One region of the Nonomuraea sp. NPDC052116 genome, then DNA from elsewhere that is predicted to be linked to it. Evidence: riboswitches for the same ligand, from Rfam matches in the RefSeq annotation. Region 1 holds a riboswitch; the other holds the start of a gene.
What was found. Region 1 has a riboswitch for S-adenosylmethionine ahead of thrC (threonine synthase). Riboswitches for the same ligand answer to the same signal wherever they lie in the genome.

Region 1 (9,164 bases):
CGAGGCCGGCGCCGGGCGGGTCCAGACGGGCGGCCTCCCGCAGGGCGAGCAGGGCGTTGGCCACCCCGTGCCCGTAGGAAGGGCTGTGACCGTCGGCCGGCTGCAGCCTGGTGCCGAGCTCGATGGCCGTCCGTACGTGGTAGGGCGACATGTCGGGATACGCGGACTTGATCAGGGCCGCCACGCCCGCCACCATGGCCGCCGCCGAGCTGGTGCCGTCGCTCACCACGTACGAGTCGCGCGCGTCGGCCGTGACGATCTCCGTGCCCGGCGCGACCACCGACAGGTAGTCCTGCCTGTTGGAGAACGCGGCCACCCTGAGCCCCCGGTCCACCGCCCCCACGGCCATCACCCCGGGATAGGCGGCGGGGAAGTTCTTCCTGTTGGCCGTGCCGCCGTCGTTGCCCGAGGAGGCCACCAGCACGGCGCCGCGCGCGATCGCGTACTGGATGGCCTCCTCCTCCGACGGCGAGCCCTCCCACGCGCCGCTGCCGCCGCCCAGCGACATGCTGATCACGTCGGCCCCGTGGTCGACCGCGTACCGGATGCCCTTGGCCAGCGCGTCGCGCCCGCCGGCGCGCTGCTGCTCGCGCAGCGGGTCGCCGTTCTCCAGCGTGACCCGGATGGACAGCACCTTCGCCGCGGGCGCCACCCCGATCACGCCGCCCTTGTGCTCGTCGCCGTGGCCGCGCCCGGCGATCAGGCTGGCCATGGCGGTCCCGTGCCGCCCCCAGAGGCCCTTGGCGGTGCCGGTCAGGTCGGGGCCCTGGATCACGGCGCCCTCCAGGTCGGGGTGGCGGCCGTTCACGCCGGTGTCGAGCACGGCGACGATCACGCCCTCGCCCCTGCTCGACCGCCACGCCTCGGGCAGCCGCATCGCGGCGAGCTGCCACTGTCCCGCCCGGGCGGCCTCGCCCACGTCGTCGGTGGCGCTCGCCGGAACGGTTCCCACCACCAGCGCGGTGACGAGGAAGGCGACGGCGAGCCTGCTCATCGGGTGAGCGTCCGGTGCAACTCGGTGGCGAGCTGCCGCGCCGTGGCGCGCAGCCGGGGCGCGAGGCGGTCACCCGGCTGGTACGGCCGGCCGTCGGCGTACCCGGCGGCCGTCGCCACCACGTAGCGCTCGTCGGACCTGAGCACCACCCCGGTGAAGTACTGCCGCTCGCCGAAGCGCTCGGCCGGCCCCCGGGGAAAGGCCACCGGCCGCACGGTCGCGGGCCGTCCCACGCGGAAGTAGTCGCGTCCGGGCGTGTCGAGCACGGCGATGCCCACGGTGGCGACGAACGTCTGCGTGCTGTCGGCGTACGTGGCGCGCAGGGCCACGCGGCAGCCGCGCCGGACGGCGGCGGGCTGGAACGCCGTCCGGCAGGGCGCCTCGGGGGCGACCCCGGCCAGCTCGTACGTGACCCGCGCCCCCGACGGGCTGACCCCGGGCAGGGTCGCGGGGAAGATCTGCGCGACGGGCCACGCGTGCCAGCGCTCTGACACGGGCGGCTCCGGCGCGGGCCAGATCGCGGACATTATGGAGAGCAGCACGATGGACAGCTGGTACACGTCGACCTCTGGAGGGGAGGGGAGGGACGCCCGCGCGTTGCATTCTGACACGCGCCCGCTGATTCATTCCGACGCTTCGGTAAACAGACCGATACGCGGAGTAATTCCGATCTGTGTGCCTTCGCCCTATGGAGTAGGGGAGAGTCGGACATGTGCGCCAGGTGGGAGCCCCAGCCGCTGCGCTGCGTCACCGGAATTGACCGCGATCGCGATCAGCCCCGCCGAGTCCGCGAACGCCACCAGCTCCCCCGGCGGCACCGCCGCGAACGTCTCCCGGTAGGGCAGCGAGAGCTGCCGCCGGCCCAGCCAGACCCCCAGCGTGTCGCCCACCCGCACGCCCAGCGCGTGCAGGTCCCCGACCGCGATCGAGAGCTGGGTGTTGCCGTAGCGGTCGACCGAGACGACCTCGCCCTCCACCGACCCCTCGCGCAGCAGCGTGGTCGGCGCCGGCAGCGTCACCAGCCTGCCGATCGGCACCTCGGGCCCCAGGTCCGACGGTCTCAGCCCGCCGCACAGCCGCCCCGCGACCGGCGAGAAGACGTCGCGCCCGTGGAAGGTGGGGGAGACCGGCCGCAGGAAGTGCTCCTCGTTGCTGATCGCGTAGGCGGCCTCGGCGCCGCCGCTGGCGTGCACGGCCCACGACAGCAGCCCGTTGTCGGGCCCGATGAACACCCGCCCGCCCGCCTCGACGGCCACCGCCCGCCGGGCGCCGCCCGCGCTGGGATCGACCGCGCCGATATGGATGCCCGCGGGAAGGTACGGAATGGTCTGGGCGAGAATCGCCGCGCCACGCCGTACGTCACCCGAGGGGATCAGGTGGCACACGTCGATCACCCGCGCCTGGGGGGCGATTCCGGCGATCACTCCGTGACACGCCGCCACATAGCCGTCTTCGAGTCCGTAGTCGGTGAGGAGCGTGATTACTGAGGTCACATTTCGTGACTGTACGTCTCTCAATACGTCGTGAACAGCCGCACTTCGCACATTACGATTGGCCACGGGCCGCGTGCGTGCGGAGTCGTCGCACGCACCTTCCCCGAGGAGGACACCATGGGAGCACCGCTCAGCGGTGACAATGCTGCCCAGGAGACGTCCGGCCAACCCCTCTCAGAACGCGATCTCGAACTCCTCGCCTTCGAACGCCAATGGTGGCGCTACGCGGGCGCGAAGGAGCAGGCCATCAAGGAGAGCTTCGGGTTCTCCGCCACGCGCTACTACCAGTTGCTCGGTGAGCTGATCGACCGGCCGGAGGCGCTGGAGCACGATCCCATGCTGGTCAAGCGGCTGCGCAGGTTACGGTCCACCCGTCAGCGTGACCGCGCCGCCAGGAGACTCGGCATGCGTCCCTGACCGGCTGGGTACGGCAGCCGCGTGAGGAACATCCCTGGAATGAAAGCGATCTTGGACGACCCGGCGGGCGCCGTGATCGGGCTCGACTTCGACGGAACCCTGTCGCCGATCGTGCCCGATCCCGCCGAGGCAGTGATCCATCCGAAGGCGCCGGAGGTGCTGGCCGAGCTCGGCGCCCACGTCCTGGCGGTGGCCATCGTGACCGGCCGGCCGCCGGCCACCGCGCTGGAGCTCGGGCCGGGCCTGGCCGACGTGCCCCGGCTGGTCGTGCTCGGGCACTACGGCTTCGAGCGCTGGGAGGCCGGGCAGATCTCCGGGCCCCCGCCGCCTCCGGGCGTGCTCGAGGCCGAGGCCGAGCTGCAACTGCTGCTCGAGTCGCTGGGCCTGCGCGACGTCACCATCGAGGACAAGGGCCGGGCGGTGGCCGTGCACACCAGGCGCAGCTCCGACCCGGAGGGCGCGCTGGCCAGGCTGCGCGAGCCGCTGGCCGAGCTGGCCGGCAAGCGAGGCCTGGTGGTCGAGCCGGGGCGTTTCGTGCTGGAGCTGCGGCCGCCGGGCATGGACAAGGGGCAGGCGCTCAGCCTGTTCCTGGCGGAGCGGGCCGCCAGGTCCGTCATGTTCGTGGGCGACGATCTCGGCGACCTGGCCGCGTTCGAGGCCGTACGCCTCTCGGGGCTGCCCGGCGTGACCGTGTGCAGCGGCTCCGCGGAGGTCACCGAGCTGGCCGAGCGGGCCGACATCGTGGTGGACGGGCCCGACGGCGTCGTCGCGCTGCTGGAGGAGCTTGTGGCGGCTTTCAGCCGTTCGTGATTGAGCTGCAAGTCGCGCTCCCTAGGGTCGGGCGCATGCACAAGCGACACCTCGCCGCCGTGGCCGTGGCCGTGGCCGCGGTCACCCTCCTCGCGACCTCCCTGCCCGCGCACGCCGCGCCCGCCCAGGCGGTCAAGCTGCGCAAGGGCCTGACCCTGTACATCCCGATCAAGTGGGTGGTCCACCGCTTCGGCGACGAGGTCCAGATCGTGACCGGAAAGTGCGGCAAGCCCATGGGCTGGGGGACGCCCGAATGCGACGCCTTCTACGTCCTCGGCCCCTCGTCCATCAAGCGCGGCGCCGAGGGGTTCGGCCCGTACACCGGCAAGCGGCCCTTCTACACGGCGAGCGACGTGCAGCCGTGCCCGTTCAACCGGAAGTGGGGCGAGGCCATCGGCCCGAAGGTCACCAGGGGCCTACGCCAGGTCGGCGCGGGGCACAAGGCCGCCTACAACGCGTGGCAGTCGGAGTGCGTCAAGTATTCGGGCTCGACCACGAAGGTGCTGCTCCGCTTCACGCAGCGCGAGTGGTACCTGCCGCAGAGCAAGATCCTCATCGTGGACCAGTGGAACACGCCGGGGCTGGCCGACACGCTGAAGCACGCCGACTGGACCTGACCGGGCTCAGATCTCGGCCAGCGCGTCGAGCTGGGCCGCGAGCCACTTCTGCGGGGGCAGGGCGGTGGCCGCGGCGTGCAGCTTGTCGCGCCGCATGCGGCGCTCGTCCTCCGGCATGACGAGCGCGGCGTGCAGCGCGGCAGCCGTGCCGCTGATGTCGTACGGGTTCACCACGAGCGCGTGCGGGCCCAGCTCGGCCGCCGCCCCCGCCTCGCGCGAGAGCACGAGCGCGCACCTCGTGGACAGGATCGGGCCCTCCTTGGCGACCAGGTTCATCCCGTCGCGGATGGGGTTGACCAGCAGCACGTCGGCCATCCGGTACGCGGCCAGCGAACGCGGGTAGTCGTCGTTGACGTTGAGGATCAGCGGGTCCCAGTCCTCGGTGCCGTACTCGTCCTCGATCTCCTGCGCGCGGCGCAGCACCGACGCGGTGTATTCGCGGTATTCGGGCAGGTCGTGCCGGCTCGGGTAGGCGAACGCCAGGTGCACCACCTTGCCGTGCCACTCCGGGTGCGCGGCGAGGAACTCGCGGTAGGCCACCAGGCCGCGCACGATGTTCTTCGACAGCTCGGTGCGGTCGATGCGGACGATCAGCCGGCGGTCGCCCACCTGCTCCCTGAGCGCGGTCATGTGCGACTCGACGTCGGGCTCGACGGCGCGCTCCCACAGCGCGTCGCCGTCCACGCCGAGGCTGTGCACGCCGATGCGGGTGGTCCGGCCCTCGTGGGTGACGCTGCGGCCCACGCGGTCGACCTCCGCGCCCAGCAGCGCCTCACAGCAGTCCATGAACGCCTGCGCCCACCTGTCGGCCAGGAACCCGGCGTGATCGGCCCCCAGGATGCCCTCCAGGACCTCTCCGACCACCTCGTCGGGCAGCAGCGAGAAGTATTCGGGGGGCGCCCACGGGGTGTGGCTGAAGTGGGCGATGCGCAGGTCCGGCCGCTCGGCGCGGAGCATCGCCGGGGTCAGCGTCAGGTGGTAGTCCTGCACCATGACGCGGGCGCCGTGGCCGGCCTCCTCGGCCAGCGCCAGCGCGAACGCGCCGTTGTAGTCGCGGTAGGACTCCCACTCGCGCTCGAACCTCGTGCCGAAGTTGGGCGAGTTGGGGATGTCGTAGAGCAGGTGGTTGACGAACCACAGGGTGGAGTTGGCCACGGCGTTGTAGGCGCGGTGGAAGGTGGCGGGCGGGATGTCGAGCATGCGCAGCGGGCCCGTGTCGTAGCCGGCGTGGTCGATCCGGCCGCCGGGCACCAGGCGCACGGCGCTGCGGTCGCCGTCGGACAGCGCCGCGCACACCCACAGCATGCCGTCCTTCCTGGCCACCTCGGACAGTGCCGAAACCAGGCCGCCGCCACCGCGTTTCATGGTCAGCTCGCCGTCGTCCGAGACGGTAAAGGAAACGGGTCCTCTGTTGGAGGCCACCAGGACGCTGTTCATCTACGCTCCCTTCGCCCATAGGATCCCAGCTATGGCGCTTGATGAGCTAACCGAGGAACTCGCCCGCTCGGCCGCAGGAGGAGATCATCGCGCACTTGGCGAGCTCCTGGCGCGGATCGAGCCGGATGTGATGCGGCACTGCGCCCGGATCCTCCCCTATCACCAGGATGCCGAGGAAGCCTCACAGGACACGTTGCTGGCCGTGGCGCGCAACATCGGCCGGTTCGAGGGCCGGGCGCGGTTCAGCACCTGGCTGCACATCGTGACGGCCAACTGCGCGCGCACCACGTACAGGTCGCTCAAACGCCGCGCGGCCGAGCAGACCTCGGACGAGCTGCCCACGCAGAAGCCCGACGTGGCGCGGGTGAGCGTGATCGCGGGCTCCCGGCTCGACCTGCTCGACGCCATGGAGGCGCTGGAGGCCGACAAGCCCGACCTGGCGCAGGCGCTGGTGCTGCGCGACATCGTCCAGCTCGACTACAACGAGGTGGCCGAGCAGCTCGGCATCCCCCTGGGCACCGCCAAGTCGCGCATTCACCAGGCCCGCAAATACGTGCAGGGAGTGCTGGGTGATGATTATCGCTGAGACGCCACGTCTCGCATCTTGAGACGGGTGGCCATTTGGGCCCCATGGACGGGTAGAGTCCTTTTCAACAACTGAATATTGCTCATCCAGAGGGGTGGAGGGACCGGCCCTGCGAAGCCCCGGCAACCCTCCCGGTTTGAGACTCGCGACAGGGCGAGGCCGACCGGGACAAGGTGCCAATTCCGGTCTGCGGTCAAGGTGGCCGCGGGCGAAGATGAGGGAAGGCCTCGCTTCATGTCGCTCGACTTTGGTCCTGCTGTCGGTCTGTCCTGCCGCGAGTGCGGCACGCGTTACCCGCTCGGTCCGAGCTTCGCGTGTCTGGAGTGTTTCGGGCCGCTCGAAGCGGCCTATTCCTTCGGTACGGTGACCCGCTCCGACATCGAGTCGGGTCCCGCCAACATCTGGCGTTACCGGTCGCTGCTCCCGGTGCCGGTTGACGTAGCCAGTAAGCCCAATATGAACCCGGGTTGGACCAAACTGGTCAAGGCCGGAAACCTCGGACGCGCACTCGGTCTCAAGAACCTGTACGTGAAGGACGACTCGGGCAACCCCACCCATTCCTTCAAGGACCGGGTCGTCGCCATCGCCGTCGAGGCGGCGCGTAACTTCGGCTTCCACACCCTTTCCTGCTCCTCTACGGGCAACCTCGCGGGCGCGGTCACCGCGGCGGCGGCGCGCGCCGGGCTCGAGGCGTGCGTGTTCATCCCGGCCAACCTCGAAGCGGCCAAGATCGCCATGGCTCGCGTGTTCGGCGGCAAGCTGATCGGGATCGAAGGCACGTATGACGAGGTCAACCGGTTCTGCTCCGAGCTGATCGGCGACCCGCTGGGTGACAAGTGGGGGTTCGTCAACGTCAACCTGCGGCCCTACTACGCCGAGGGCTCCAAGACGCTCGCGTACGAGATCGCCGAGCAGCTCGGGTGGCGGTTGCCCGAGCAGATCGTCATCCCCATCGCCTCCGGCTCGCAGCTCACCAAGATTGACAAGGGCTTCCGCGAGCTGGTGCAGCTGGGGCTGGTCGAGGACACGCCGTACAAGATCTTCGGGGCGCAGGCGGCCGGGTGCTCGCCGGTCTCCACCGCGTACAAGGCGGGGCACGACGTCGTTCAGCCGGTCAAGCCCGACACCATCGCCAAGTCGCTGGCCATCGGCAACCCGGCCGACGGGCCGTACGTGCTCGACATCGCCCGGCGCACCGGCGGGGCCGTCGAGGACGTCACGGACGCCGAGATCGTGGCCGCGATCAAGCTCCTGGCCTCCACGGAGGGCGTCTTCGCCGAGACCGCGGGAGGGGTGACCGTGGGCGTGCTGAAGAAGCTCGCCGAGAGCGGGCGGCTCGACCCCGAGGCCGAGACCGTGGTCCTCAACACCGGCGACGGGCTCAAGACACTCGACGCGATCAGCGACGACGCCCAGCCCACGGCTGTGATCCGGCCCTCCCTCGACGCGTTCCGCGCGACTGTCTGACAACCAGGAAAGGCGAGTTTAACCATGAGCGTTTCGGTGCGGATTCCCACCATTCTGCGCACCTACACCGGGGGCAACGCCGAAGTCAGTGGCGAGGGCGCGACTCTTCGTGACGTCCTTGCCAAGCTCGACTCGGACTACCCGGGGATCGGCGCGAGAATTCTGGATGAATCGGGCAAGATTCGTCGTTTTGTCAACGTTTACGTTGGGGAAGAGGACGTCCGTTTCGTCGACGGGCTCGACACTCCGGCACCTGAGGGCACTCAGATCTCAATCATCCCGGCGGTTGCCGGCGGCTGAGTGCTATAGATCACACGTGTGGAAGGCGCCCCTAGTGGGCGCCTTCTCCATTTCCAGGGCAAATGAAACGCTGAAGCACCTTCGTTGCGAAGAAATGCGTCGTTTGCAGATTGACTCTGTTGCCAAACCCCGTGCCACAGGTATGGTCGAGGGCGATCGTCTGGCTGATTTTCCCTTAAGTCCGGCGATTACGGGTCTCGCGGAGGAATGGGCGAGATCTGAAAGCCCAGTAAGAGGAGTCGGAAGTGGCGCAGGGCACCGTCAAGTGGTTCAACGCGGACAAGGGCTACGGCTTCATCGCGGTAGACGGTGGTAAGGATGTATTCGTCCATTACTCAGCGATCATGATGGACGGGTACCGATCTCTCGAACAGGGCCAGCGGGTCGAGTTCGAGATCACGCAGGGCCAGAAGGGACCTCAAGCGGAGTCCGTCCGCGCGGTCTGATACACCCCCCTGGTATGCACCGGCGGGGATCGCCCGGCAGCGCAGTCCGTGCGAGCCCGCCACCTTTCTTTCGTCGACTCGGTCACGGCGAGCCGCGCGAGGCGGCTCGCCGTGCGTATGGATCCCGCCACCTGCGGTGGCCTGGACGCGGCTTGTCGCAGGTGCGGGGTCCTGCAGCCGGCGATGGACGGCTCTGCCGTACAGGCTGATATGGGGAGGAAAGGCCCGGTAGGAGGCTTCTCGCTTGCACTCGACAGGGTAGAGTGCTAAACAGTTCGTTGGCACTCTGTGCAGCAGAGTGCCAACACTCGGATCGGGACGATGGGGTCTGCCGAAGGAGATGCTGACCCATGCCGTCGCGGGCGTCGGCTCGGTCCACGACAAGCCACCCTGCATCTGGGAGGTCTAGCCTTATGGCAGCCAAGATGATCGCGTTTGACGAGGACGCCCGGCGCGGTCTCGAGCGCGGTATGAACCAGCTCGCCGACGCCGTCAAGGTGACCTTGGGTCCCAAGGGCCGCAACGTCGTGCTGGAGAAGAAGTGGGGCGCCCCCACGATCACCAACGACGGTGTCTCCATCGCCAAGGAGATCGAGC
Region 2 (9,164 bases), on a different contig from region 1:
CGTGACCATTGAGCGGAGCCGCGTATGAAAGTCGTCCTCGCTCTCGGCAGCAACCTGGGGCCCCGGTTCCAGACGCTGCAAGGCGCCGTGGACACCCTGTTCGACGCCCCTGGGCTGGAGTTCGTCCAGGCGTCGCCGGTCTACGAGACCGACCCTGTGGGCGGTCCGCCGGGACAGAAGCCGTATCTCAACGCGATCGTGATCGCGGAGACCACCCTGCAGCCGCGCACGCTCCTGGAGCGGGCACAGAGCGTGGAGAACGCCTTCGGGCGGGTGCGCGCCGAGCGCTGGGGGCCGCGGACGCTCGACGTCGACCTGATCGTGGTGGGCGACACGATCTGCGACGAGCCGGAGCTGACGCTGCCGCATCCGCTCGCTCACGAGCGCGCGTTCGTGCTCGTGCCGTGGGCGAAGGCCGACCCCGACGCGGTGGTGCCCGGGCGCGGCCGGGTGGCGGAGCTGCTGGCGGGCATCGACCAGCAGGGGGTACGCCTGCGCGACGACCTGAAACTGCAGAGGCCCGATTGAAGCCCACCCATCCGGGCCGCCTGGTCGGCATCATCGCTGTTGTCGCGCTGATCGCGTGGGCGGCGGTCAGGCCCTTCTATTCAGACCTGCCCCTGATGCCGTGGACGGCGATCCCGACCGTGCTGCTGCTGGCCATCGGCGAGGGTTACAGCGCCTGGGTGACCAAGGCCAGGATCGCCAGGAAGCCGGGCACCAAGCCGGTGGAGCCGCTGTCGGTGGCCCGGCTGGCCGCGCTGGCCAAGGCGTCGGCGTACGCGGGAGCGGTGTTCGGCGGGTTGTTCGCCGGGTTCGGGCTCTACACGGTGCAGATCCTGGACCGGGAGACGCCACGGGCGGAGTTCTTCGTCGCGGCGGGGTCGTTCGTGGCCTGCGTGGCGCTGATCTGCGCCGCCCTCTACCTGGAGCACGCCTGCCGGATCCCCAAGGACTCGGACAACCACAAACCAGACTAAGAACGCCCACGCCGGCCGAAGACGTAGATGACCGGGGCGGTGCAGATCAGCGGGCCGAGGATGGCGATCGGGCGTTCCAGCCACCATTTCAGGTCCGGCGGGATCTCGGTGCCCAGGCTGCCGAAGAGCCACCACGACAGGCCCAGCGCGATGGCCATCCCGGTCGTGTGGAAGAGGAAGAGCGGCAGCGAGTACCGGTTGATGAACCCGTTCACCCGGCGCCAGCCCGGACGCTCCAGCACCCGCTCCATCGACGGCCGCAGCACCTCCACCAGCCCGACCTGGAACAGCAGCAGGGCGACGATCACGAACGTGGGCGGCGCCATGTTCGACCACTTGTCGCCCGGCACGCCCACCATCGAGCCCGGGTAGATGCCCGAATAGACCAGGCCGAACAGGGCGAACAGCCCCGTCCAGAGCACCGCGATGTCATAGCGCCTGGGCAGGATGACGATCCGGTCGTAGAAGAACCCGGCCTGGTGGGCGAGCCCCCAGACGATGATCATGTTGAGCCAGCCGACCCAGTCGACCCCGTACCGGAAGCGGACCACGTCCACCACCAGCGACGCGCCGCCGAGCCAGATCAGCGTCAGCACGTCGTAGCGGCGGTGCAGCCAGAGCGCCACGGGCAGCAGCGCGATCAGGACGAGGTAGACGCCCAGGAACCACAGCGGGCTGAGCACCAGCAGCACCACCCGCCACATCCAGTCGACCTGGAACGTGTACGTCACGACCGCCCCGATGGCGATCCACACCCCGGACAGGAACAGGGCGGGTAAAGCCAGCGCGCGGATGCGCCGCCAGACGAACGAGCCGATGCCGACGCCGCGTTCCTTGGCCCGCTCCCAGGACAGCAGGTGCACGTGGCCGCCGACGTAGAAGAACAGCGGCAGCACCTGCAGCAGCCAGGTCAGGATCCACAGCCCCGAGGTGAAGCCCAGCGGGCTGGTGGGCTCGGGGCCGCTCGGCTTCCACTCCAGGATGGTGAACGCCCAGTGCCAGACCACCACGACGCACAGGCTCAGGGCTCGGAGCCAGTCGACGTACTTGTCGCGCTCGACTTTCACTTGTCGATGTCACCCACGACGAAGAACATCGAGCCGAGGATGGCCACCATGTCGGCGACCAGGTGGCCGGGCAGCATCTCCCGCAGCACCTGGACGTTGCTGTACGAGGCCGAGCGCAGCTTGAGCCGCCACGGGGTCTTGTCGCCCTTGGAGACCAGGTAGTAGCCGTTGATGCCGAGGGGGTTCTCGGTCCACGCGTACGTGTGGCCCTCCGGCACCTTGAGCACCTTCGGCAGGCGCTGGTTGATCGGCCCGGGAGGCAGCGAGCGCAGCCGCGAGACGCAGGCGTCGGCCAGGTCGAGCGAGACCTTGAGCTGGTCGAACAGCACCTCGAACCGGGAGTGGCAGTCGCCGGCCTGCCGCGTGACGACCTTCACGGGCAGCTCGGGGTAGGCGAGGTAGGGATCGTCGCGGCGCAGGTCGAAGTCCACGCCGGAGGCCCTGGCGATGGGGCCGCTGACGCCGTACTGCGTGATCTGCTCGCGGGAGAGCACGCCGACGCCCCTGGTGCGGGCGATGAAGATCTCGTTGTGCAGGATGAGGTTCTCGATGTCGGGCACCCGGCGGCGGGTCTCCGCGACGGCCTCCGACACCCGGTCGAGCCAGCCGAGCGGCAGGTCCTCCTTGAGGCCCCCGACCCGGTTGAACATGTAGTGCATGCGGCCGCCGGAGATCTCCTCCATGACCGCCTGGATGCGCTCGCGCTCGTTGAACGAGTAGAACAGCGGCGTGATCGCGCCGAGCTCCAGCGGATAGGAGCCGAGGAACATCAGGTGGTTGAGCACCCGGTTGAGCTCGGCCAGCAGCGTGCGCGCCCACACGGCCCGGACCGGGGGCTCCATGCCGAGCAGACGTTCGGCGGCCAGCACCACGCCCAGCTCGTTCGCGAACCCCGACAGCCAGTCGTGCCTGTTGGCCAGCATGATGATCTGACGGTAGTCGCGGACCTCGAACAGCTTCTCCGCGCCCCGGTGCATGTAGCCGATGATCGGCTCGGCGGCGGTGATGCGTTCGCCGTCGAGCGTCAGCCTGAGCCGGAGCACCCCGTGGGTGGACGGGTGCTGCGGGCCGATGTTGAGGATCATGTCCTCGGTGGCCAGCTCTTTTGCGCCCGCGCCGATCCCGACCACACGTTCCGTCATATGGCAATGCTGCCACCGCGCCGGTTGCTGGGCCAGGGCAGGGCCGGGTCAAGGAATAGTACGGAACCGCATCCCTAACTCGGACACGGGGAGGAATACCAGGAACCGGGGGGAGATAACACCATGAAGAAAGTTGTGTTTGATGTCGCGGCGTTGATCGCACGGGTGGTGACCGGCGTGATCTTCTTGGTCCACGGCTCGCAGAAGTGGGATGGCGGCCTTGCGGCCACGGGACAGGCGTTCAAGGGGATGGGGATCCCGATGCCGGAGCTCGCCGCCATGTTCTCGACCGTCGTCGAGATGGCGGGCGGCATTTTCCTGATCCTGGGCCTGCTGGTGCGCCTGGTGGGGCTGCTGTTGCTGATCAACATGCTGGGCGCCATCACGTACGTGCACGCGGGGCACGGGGTGCTGTCCAGCGCCGGCGGCTGGGAGCTGCCCGGCGCGCTCGGGGCACTGGCCCTGTTGTTCCTGGCGCTGGGGGGCGGCCGGATCGGGATCGACGGGATCTTCGCCGCGATGTTCCGCCGGCGCTCGGAACGCCGGGCCGCCGAGGAGGAAAGCACCGCGCGGCCACAGCGTCCGGAGCCGTCGAACGTCACGACCAGGCCCGCCGGCCTCACGACGCCCGCCGAGGCGCCTCGGGTGCCCAGGCAGCCGACCGAGCACCGGGCCGGCGTGGTCAACGACGACGACATGAGGGACATCGACGCCCTGGTCTCCGACGAGCCGCCGCCGCACCGCAAGCCGCCGAACCGCTCCGACGCCGTCTAGCGGCCGACTCAGCGATTCACGAGGTCCCGCACGGCCTCGACCAGCCGGTCCACGTGCTCCTGCGTGGAGCCGATGCCGATGGAGGCCCGCACCGCGGAAGCGGTGCCGTCCTCACACCCGCCGTCGGCCTCTCCGAGAAGATGCCGGACGAACGGGTGCGCGCAGAACTTGCCGTCGCGCACCCCGATGCCGTACTCGCCGGACAGCACCTCGGCCACCTCGCGGGCCGAGTAGCCGGCCACGGTGAACGACACGATGCCGACGCGCGGGTGGTCATCCCCCCACAGCGACAGCTCCCGTACGCCCTCGATCGAGGCCAGCCCCGACCGCAGGCGCGCGATCAGCCGCTCCTCCTCCCGCACCAGCGCGGTCCAGCCGGTGGCCGTGAGCGCGTCGCAGGCGGCGGCCAGGGCGATGGCGCCCAGCACGTTCGGGGTGCCCGCCTCGTGCCGCGGCTCCGGGTCGTCGTGCCACTCGGTGTCGTCGCCCACGGAGCGCACCGCGCCGCCGCCCTTGAGGTACGGGTCGCCGTCCGCGAGCCAGTCCCGCCGCCCGACCAGCACCCCGGCGCCGAACGGCGCGTACAGCTTGTGCCCGGAGAAGGCCACGTAGTCCAGGTCGAGCGCGGTCAGGTTGAGCCGCCGGTGCGGTACGAGCTGGGCGGCGTCCACCAGGATGCGGGCGCCGTGCCGGTGCGCGACGTGGGCCAGGGCGGCGATGGGCCAGAGCTCGCCGGTGACGTTGGAGGCGGCGGTGACCACGAGCAGCTTGGGGCCGTCGATGCCGGCCAGGGCCGCGTCGGCGGCGCGGACGGCCTCGCCGGGGAAGGCGGGCGGCGCCAGCCGTACGGACTTCTCCCAGGGGAGGAGAGAGGCGTGGTGCTCGGTGTCGAAGACCACGGTGGTGGTGCCGGCGGGCAGGCAGCGGGCCAGGAGGTTCGTGGCGTCGGTGGTGTTGCGGGTGAAGATCACGGCGTCGTCCGGGCGGGCCCCGACGAACGCCCGCACCGTGTGGCGGGCCTGCTCATAGCGGGCGGTGGTGAGCTGCGAGGCGTAGCCCGCGCCCCGGTGGACGCTGGAGTAGGCCGGGAGCGCGGCGGTGACGGCGGCGCTGACCGGCTCGAGACAGGGGGCGCTGGCGGCGTAGTCGAGGTTGGCGTAGCCGACGAGCCTGCCGCCCTTGACCGGCACCTCGAGATCGGCACCGAGCACGGCGGGGATCGGCCTGCCCGTGGCGACCGGAACGGCCTCGGCCTCGGCGGCGCGAGCGGGGACGGAGCTGAAGATCGTCAACGTGGACACGGCACATCTCCCTCAGGGTCATCGGACCCCTGGAAGCAGCCACGGAGCCCGCGCTTGCCCGCCACACTTCGTGACGGACCAGGTCTTCACCCGGGGCACCCCGCCGCGGACGCGAGGGTTGCCGGCCAGCTAGCCGGGGCTTGTCGCTGGCACTCATGACCTACGGCGGAGACTATAACCCAATCCCCTCCATCGATCGCAAGTCGGTGAACTTATCCGGCGGCTGACTCGTTGCTACCGGAAATCCCGCTCATGTCATGGAGGTGCGTAAATGTTGGACTGGGTGACCGACCCGCAGATCTGGATCGGTTTCTTCACCCTGGTCGCCCTGGAGATCGTGCTGGGGATCGACAACATCATCTTCATCTCCATCCTGGCCGGGAAACTACCTCCCGAACAACGGGACAGAGCCCGGGTGCTGGGTCTGGGAGCGGCCCTGATCACCAGGCTGCTCCTGCTGCTCGCCCTGTCGTGGGTGGTGCAGCTCACCGAGCCGCTGTTCGCCGTCTTCGGTCACCAAATATCGGGACGCGACCTGATCCTGCTGCTCGGCGGCCTGTTCCTGCTGGGCAAGAGTGTCACCGAGATCGGCCACAGCATGGACGGCCCCGTGGGCAAGGACGGCAAGAAGGCCGCGGCCGCCTCCTTCGCCTCGGTGATCATCCAAATCATGGTGCTGGACATCGTGTTCTCGCTCGACTCCGTCATCACCGCCGTCGGCATGGTCGACACGCTCGGCGTGATGATCGCGGCGGTCGTGGTGGCGGTGCTGGTGATGCTGTTCGCCTCGGGACCGATCAGCAGGTTCGTGGACCGGCACCCGAGCATCAAGATGCTGGCGCTGTCGTTCCTCGTGCTGATCGGCGTGGTGCTCATCGCCGAGGGCTTCGGCCAGCACATCCCCAAGGGCTACATCTACTTCGCGATGGCGTTCTCGCTGATCGTCGAGCTGCTGAACATCCGGATGCGGAGCAAGCGGACGGCGCCACAGGAGGACCCCACTCCTTAAGATGAAATAGTGCGATTTGACCCTTGGGATCCGGATTTCGTGGCGCACCCGTACCGGGTGTACGACGAGCTGAGGCGCGAGGCGCCGGTCAGCTACTTCGAGCCGACGAACCAGTGGCTGATCTCACGTCATGCCGACGTGAACGCCCTGCTCAGGGACCGCCGCCTGGGGCGGTCCCACCTCCACGTGGCCACCAACGAGGAGTTCGGGAGGCCGGCGGAGCCGGAGTTCCAGGAGCCGTTCTGGCGGGTGATCAGGGCGGGCATGCTCGACGTGGAGCCGCCGGTGCACACCAGGCTGCGCCGGCTGGTCTCCAAGGCGTTCACGCCGCGCATGGTCGAGTCGCTGCGTCCCCGGGTGCGCGCCATCGCCGCGGGCCTGGTGGACGCGTTCGTGGAGAAGGGCGGCGGCGACCTGCTCGCCGAGGTCGCCGAGCCGCTCCCGGTGACGGTGATCGCGGAGATGCTCGGCATCCCCCACGCCGACCGTCACCTGCTGCGCCCCTGGTCGGCGGAGATCTGCGGCATGTACGAGCTCAACCCGAGCCTCGAGGCCCAGCACACGGCGGTACGGGCGGCGTCGGAGTTCGCCGACTACCTCAAGACCCTGGCCGCGGAGCGCCGCCGGGCTCCCGGCGACGACCTGATCAGCGCGCTGGCGCAGATCGACGAGCTGACCGAGGACGAGCTGGTCGGCACGTGCGTGCTGCTGCTCAACGCCGGCCACGAGGCCACCGTGAACGTGACGGGCAACGGCTGGTGGTCCCTGTTCCGCAACCCCTCCGAACTGGCCCGGCTGCGCGAGGACCGCTCGTTGCTGCCCACGGCGGTCGAGGAGGTGATGCGCTGGGACACGCCGCTGCAGATGTTCGAACGCTGGGTGCTGGAGGACATCGAGGTGCACGGGGTGGAGATCCCGCGCGGGTCGGAGGTGGCGTTGCTGTTCGGCTCGGCCAACCGCGACCCGGCGGTCTTCGAGGACCCGGACCGGCTCGACGTGGGGCGGGCCGACAATCCGCACATCTCGTTCGGGGCCGGGATCCACTTCTGCCTGGGCGCACCGCTGGCCCGCATCGAGCTCATCGAGTCGTACGGCGCGCTCCTGGACCGGGCGGCCAAGCTCGAGCTGCGGGAGGAGCCGAGCTGGAAGCCCGGCTACATCATCAGGGGGCTGCGGTCGCTGGAGGTCACCGCCGCTGGCTGAGCCAGCCGAACCCGCCGAGCCCCGCCGGGTCGATCAGCTCACCCTCCTCCGACGCCCTGGCCAGCGCCCGGATGTAAGCGCGCGGCTCGGTGCGGGCCAGGTCGATCGGGGGCCTGGTGCCGGTGATCCCCAAAGCCCTCAGCGCGTCGCGCTGTGTGGACAAGGCTGTGGATATCGCGCCGGCCCGGCGCCCGGCCTCGGCGCACGCGTCAAGCGCGACATGAGCCGTGATATCGCAGGTCCCATCGGGGATCGGGGCAACGACCGCGCCGTCGCGGTAACCGGTCAACGTGCCACAGAGCGGCCGGTTATCCACAGGGTGTGCATAATCCACGGCAATCGCTCGGCCCCTTGTGAGGCGTCCCAGGACGGAGGCCCACGCCTCGTCGCGGGGGCGGCCGATCTCCGCGCGCGAGCCCACCCGGGTCAGCGGCCACCACCGGTCGAGCCAGGCGCAGTCGTCCGGTCGCGGCGGGCCGCCGAGGCGCTCCTCGCCGGTGCGGACGTTCACCATGATGAGGCGTGGCCCGGCGGAGGTCTGCTCCACCACGTCGAGCGGCACGTTGTCGAGCCACTCGTTGGCGATGGCCAGGCCCGTGATGCCGGTGGGCACGCTCGGCCGCCAGGCGATCCGCTCGGGCAGGCCGTCCGGCCTGGGGGAGAGGTCGACGGCGGTGACGCGGAGCCGGTCGCGCAGCGCGGGCTCGGCGGCCTCCAGCACCTGGGCGACCAGCATGCCCTCGCCCGCGCCGATGTCGACCAGGTCGAGCACGTCAGGACCGCCGAGCTCGGCGTCCACCTCCGACAGCAACGCCAGCACCGCGTCGGCGAACGCCGGGGAGGCGCTGACCGAGGTCCGGAAGTGGCCTGAAGGGCGTTCGCGAAGGTAGAAGCCCTCCTCGCCGTACAGCGCGCGCTCCATTGCGGCGCGCCAGGTGAGCCACATGTCAGGACTATCTCATGACTTTCGGGTGACACGCATCGTCATCATTTGGCTACTCATTGTCGCCGACTTGCGGTACGTTTACCTAATGTCATCGAGCGTTCGCTCTGCGTCACCCTCATTTGGCGCGACCGACCGCTCCCGAGCAAGCACCAGCGGCCCCAGGCCGCGAAACCGAGAGGAGCCCTCGTGCTGAAGAAGGTCATGGTCGTCACAGGAGCCGTCGCCATGCTGTCGCTCGCGGCCCCGGCGCAGGCCGACACGACCAGCGGCAACGGCAGTGTGCTCGGCGGCAACCAGCTGCACCTTCCGATCGCGATCCCGATCAACATCTGTGGCAACGCCGTGGCCGTCATCGGCGCCGCGTTCGCCGGCTGCCAGGGCGGTGCCACCGCCTACGTGCCGAGCCACCACTGAAAGAAGAGAGAGCCCGGGCCGGCACTCGTCCGGCCCGGGCTCCGACTCCGGCTGGTCGGTCGGCGAGCGGCCGGCCGGTCGCACCTCCAAGAGGTCACATCCTGCGGGCGTCGGGTCCTGGATGAGGGGACTCGGCGCCCGCTGCCATGCGATGAAACCCCTCTCCTCATCTCTTCCGACAGGGGGTGCACGTTTTGTATGCCCTTGTCGCTTTTGTCGTTAACTCAACGGACGGCAAAACCGCGGTCACGTAGGAGCCCTCGGGCGAGTCGCGAGACGCGCCCGACAGTCCGCAGCCCTTGAGAGGCCGTTACGCTGGTCGGCAGTG

Region 2: another riboswitch for S-adenosylmethionine. It lies ahead of AB0L65_RS16135 (aminotransferase class V-fold PLP-dependent enzyme); the one in region 1 lies ahead of thrC (threonine synthase).

Annotation. Positions count from the first base shown of each region.
Region 1 covers NZ_JBFAWA010000069.1:8-9,171, reverse strand. Annotated here, with positions in the region: gene AB0L65_RS60890 (S8 family serine peptidase) at 1-994, opposite strand, end outside; gene AB0L65_RS60885 (hypothetical protein) at 991-1,605, opposite strand; gene AB0L65_RS60880 (SAM-dependent chlorinase/fluorinase) at 1,681-2,487, opposite strand; gene AB0L65_RS60875 (DUF3263 domain-containing protein) at 2,605-2,904, shown strand; gene otsB (trehalose-phosphatase) at 2,944-3,714, shown strand; gene AB0L65_RS60865 (hypothetical protein) at 3,750-4,331, shown strand; gene AB0L65_RS60860 (trehalose-6-phosphate synthase) at 4,338-5,768, opposite strand; gene AB0L65_RS60855 (RNA polymerase sigma factor) at 5,800-6,354, shown strand; SAM riboswitch class I at 6,434-6,575, shown strand; gene thrC (threonine synthase) at 6,589-7,821, shown strand; gene AB0L65_RS60845 (MoaD/ThiS family protein) at 7,846-8,121, shown strand; gene AB0L65_RS60840 (cold-shock protein) at 8,367-8,567, shown strand; partial or broken gene AB0L65_RS60835 (TCP-1/cpn60 chaperonin family protein) at 8,981-9,164, shown strand, end outside.
Region 2 covers NZ_JBFAWA010000007.1:288,327-297,490, reverse strand. Annotated here, with positions in the region: gene folB (dihydroneopterin aldolase) at 1-28, shown strand, start outside; gene folK (2-amino-4-hydroxy-6-hydroxymethyldihydropteridine diphosphokinase) at 25-528, shown strand; gene AB0L65_RS16155 (DUF3180 domain-containing protein) at 525-980, shown strand; gene AB0L65_RS16150 (acyltransferase) at 977-2,047, opposite strand; gene AB0L65_RS16145 (NADH-quinone oxidoreductase subunit D) at 2,044-3,189, opposite strand; gene AB0L65_RS16140 (DoxX family protein) at 3,313-3,963, shown strand; gene AB0L65_RS16135 (aminotransferase class V-fold PLP-dependent enzyme) at 3,972-5,183, opposite strand; SAM riboswitch class IV at 5,310-5,425, opposite strand; gene AB0L65_RS16130 (TerC family protein) at 5,536-6,273, shown strand; gene AB0L65_RS16125 (cytochrome P450) at 6,283-7,476, shown strand; gene AB0L65_RS16120 (SAM-dependent methyltransferase) at 7,460-8,422, opposite strand; gene AB0L65_RS16115 (chaplin family protein) at 8,609-8,836, shown strand.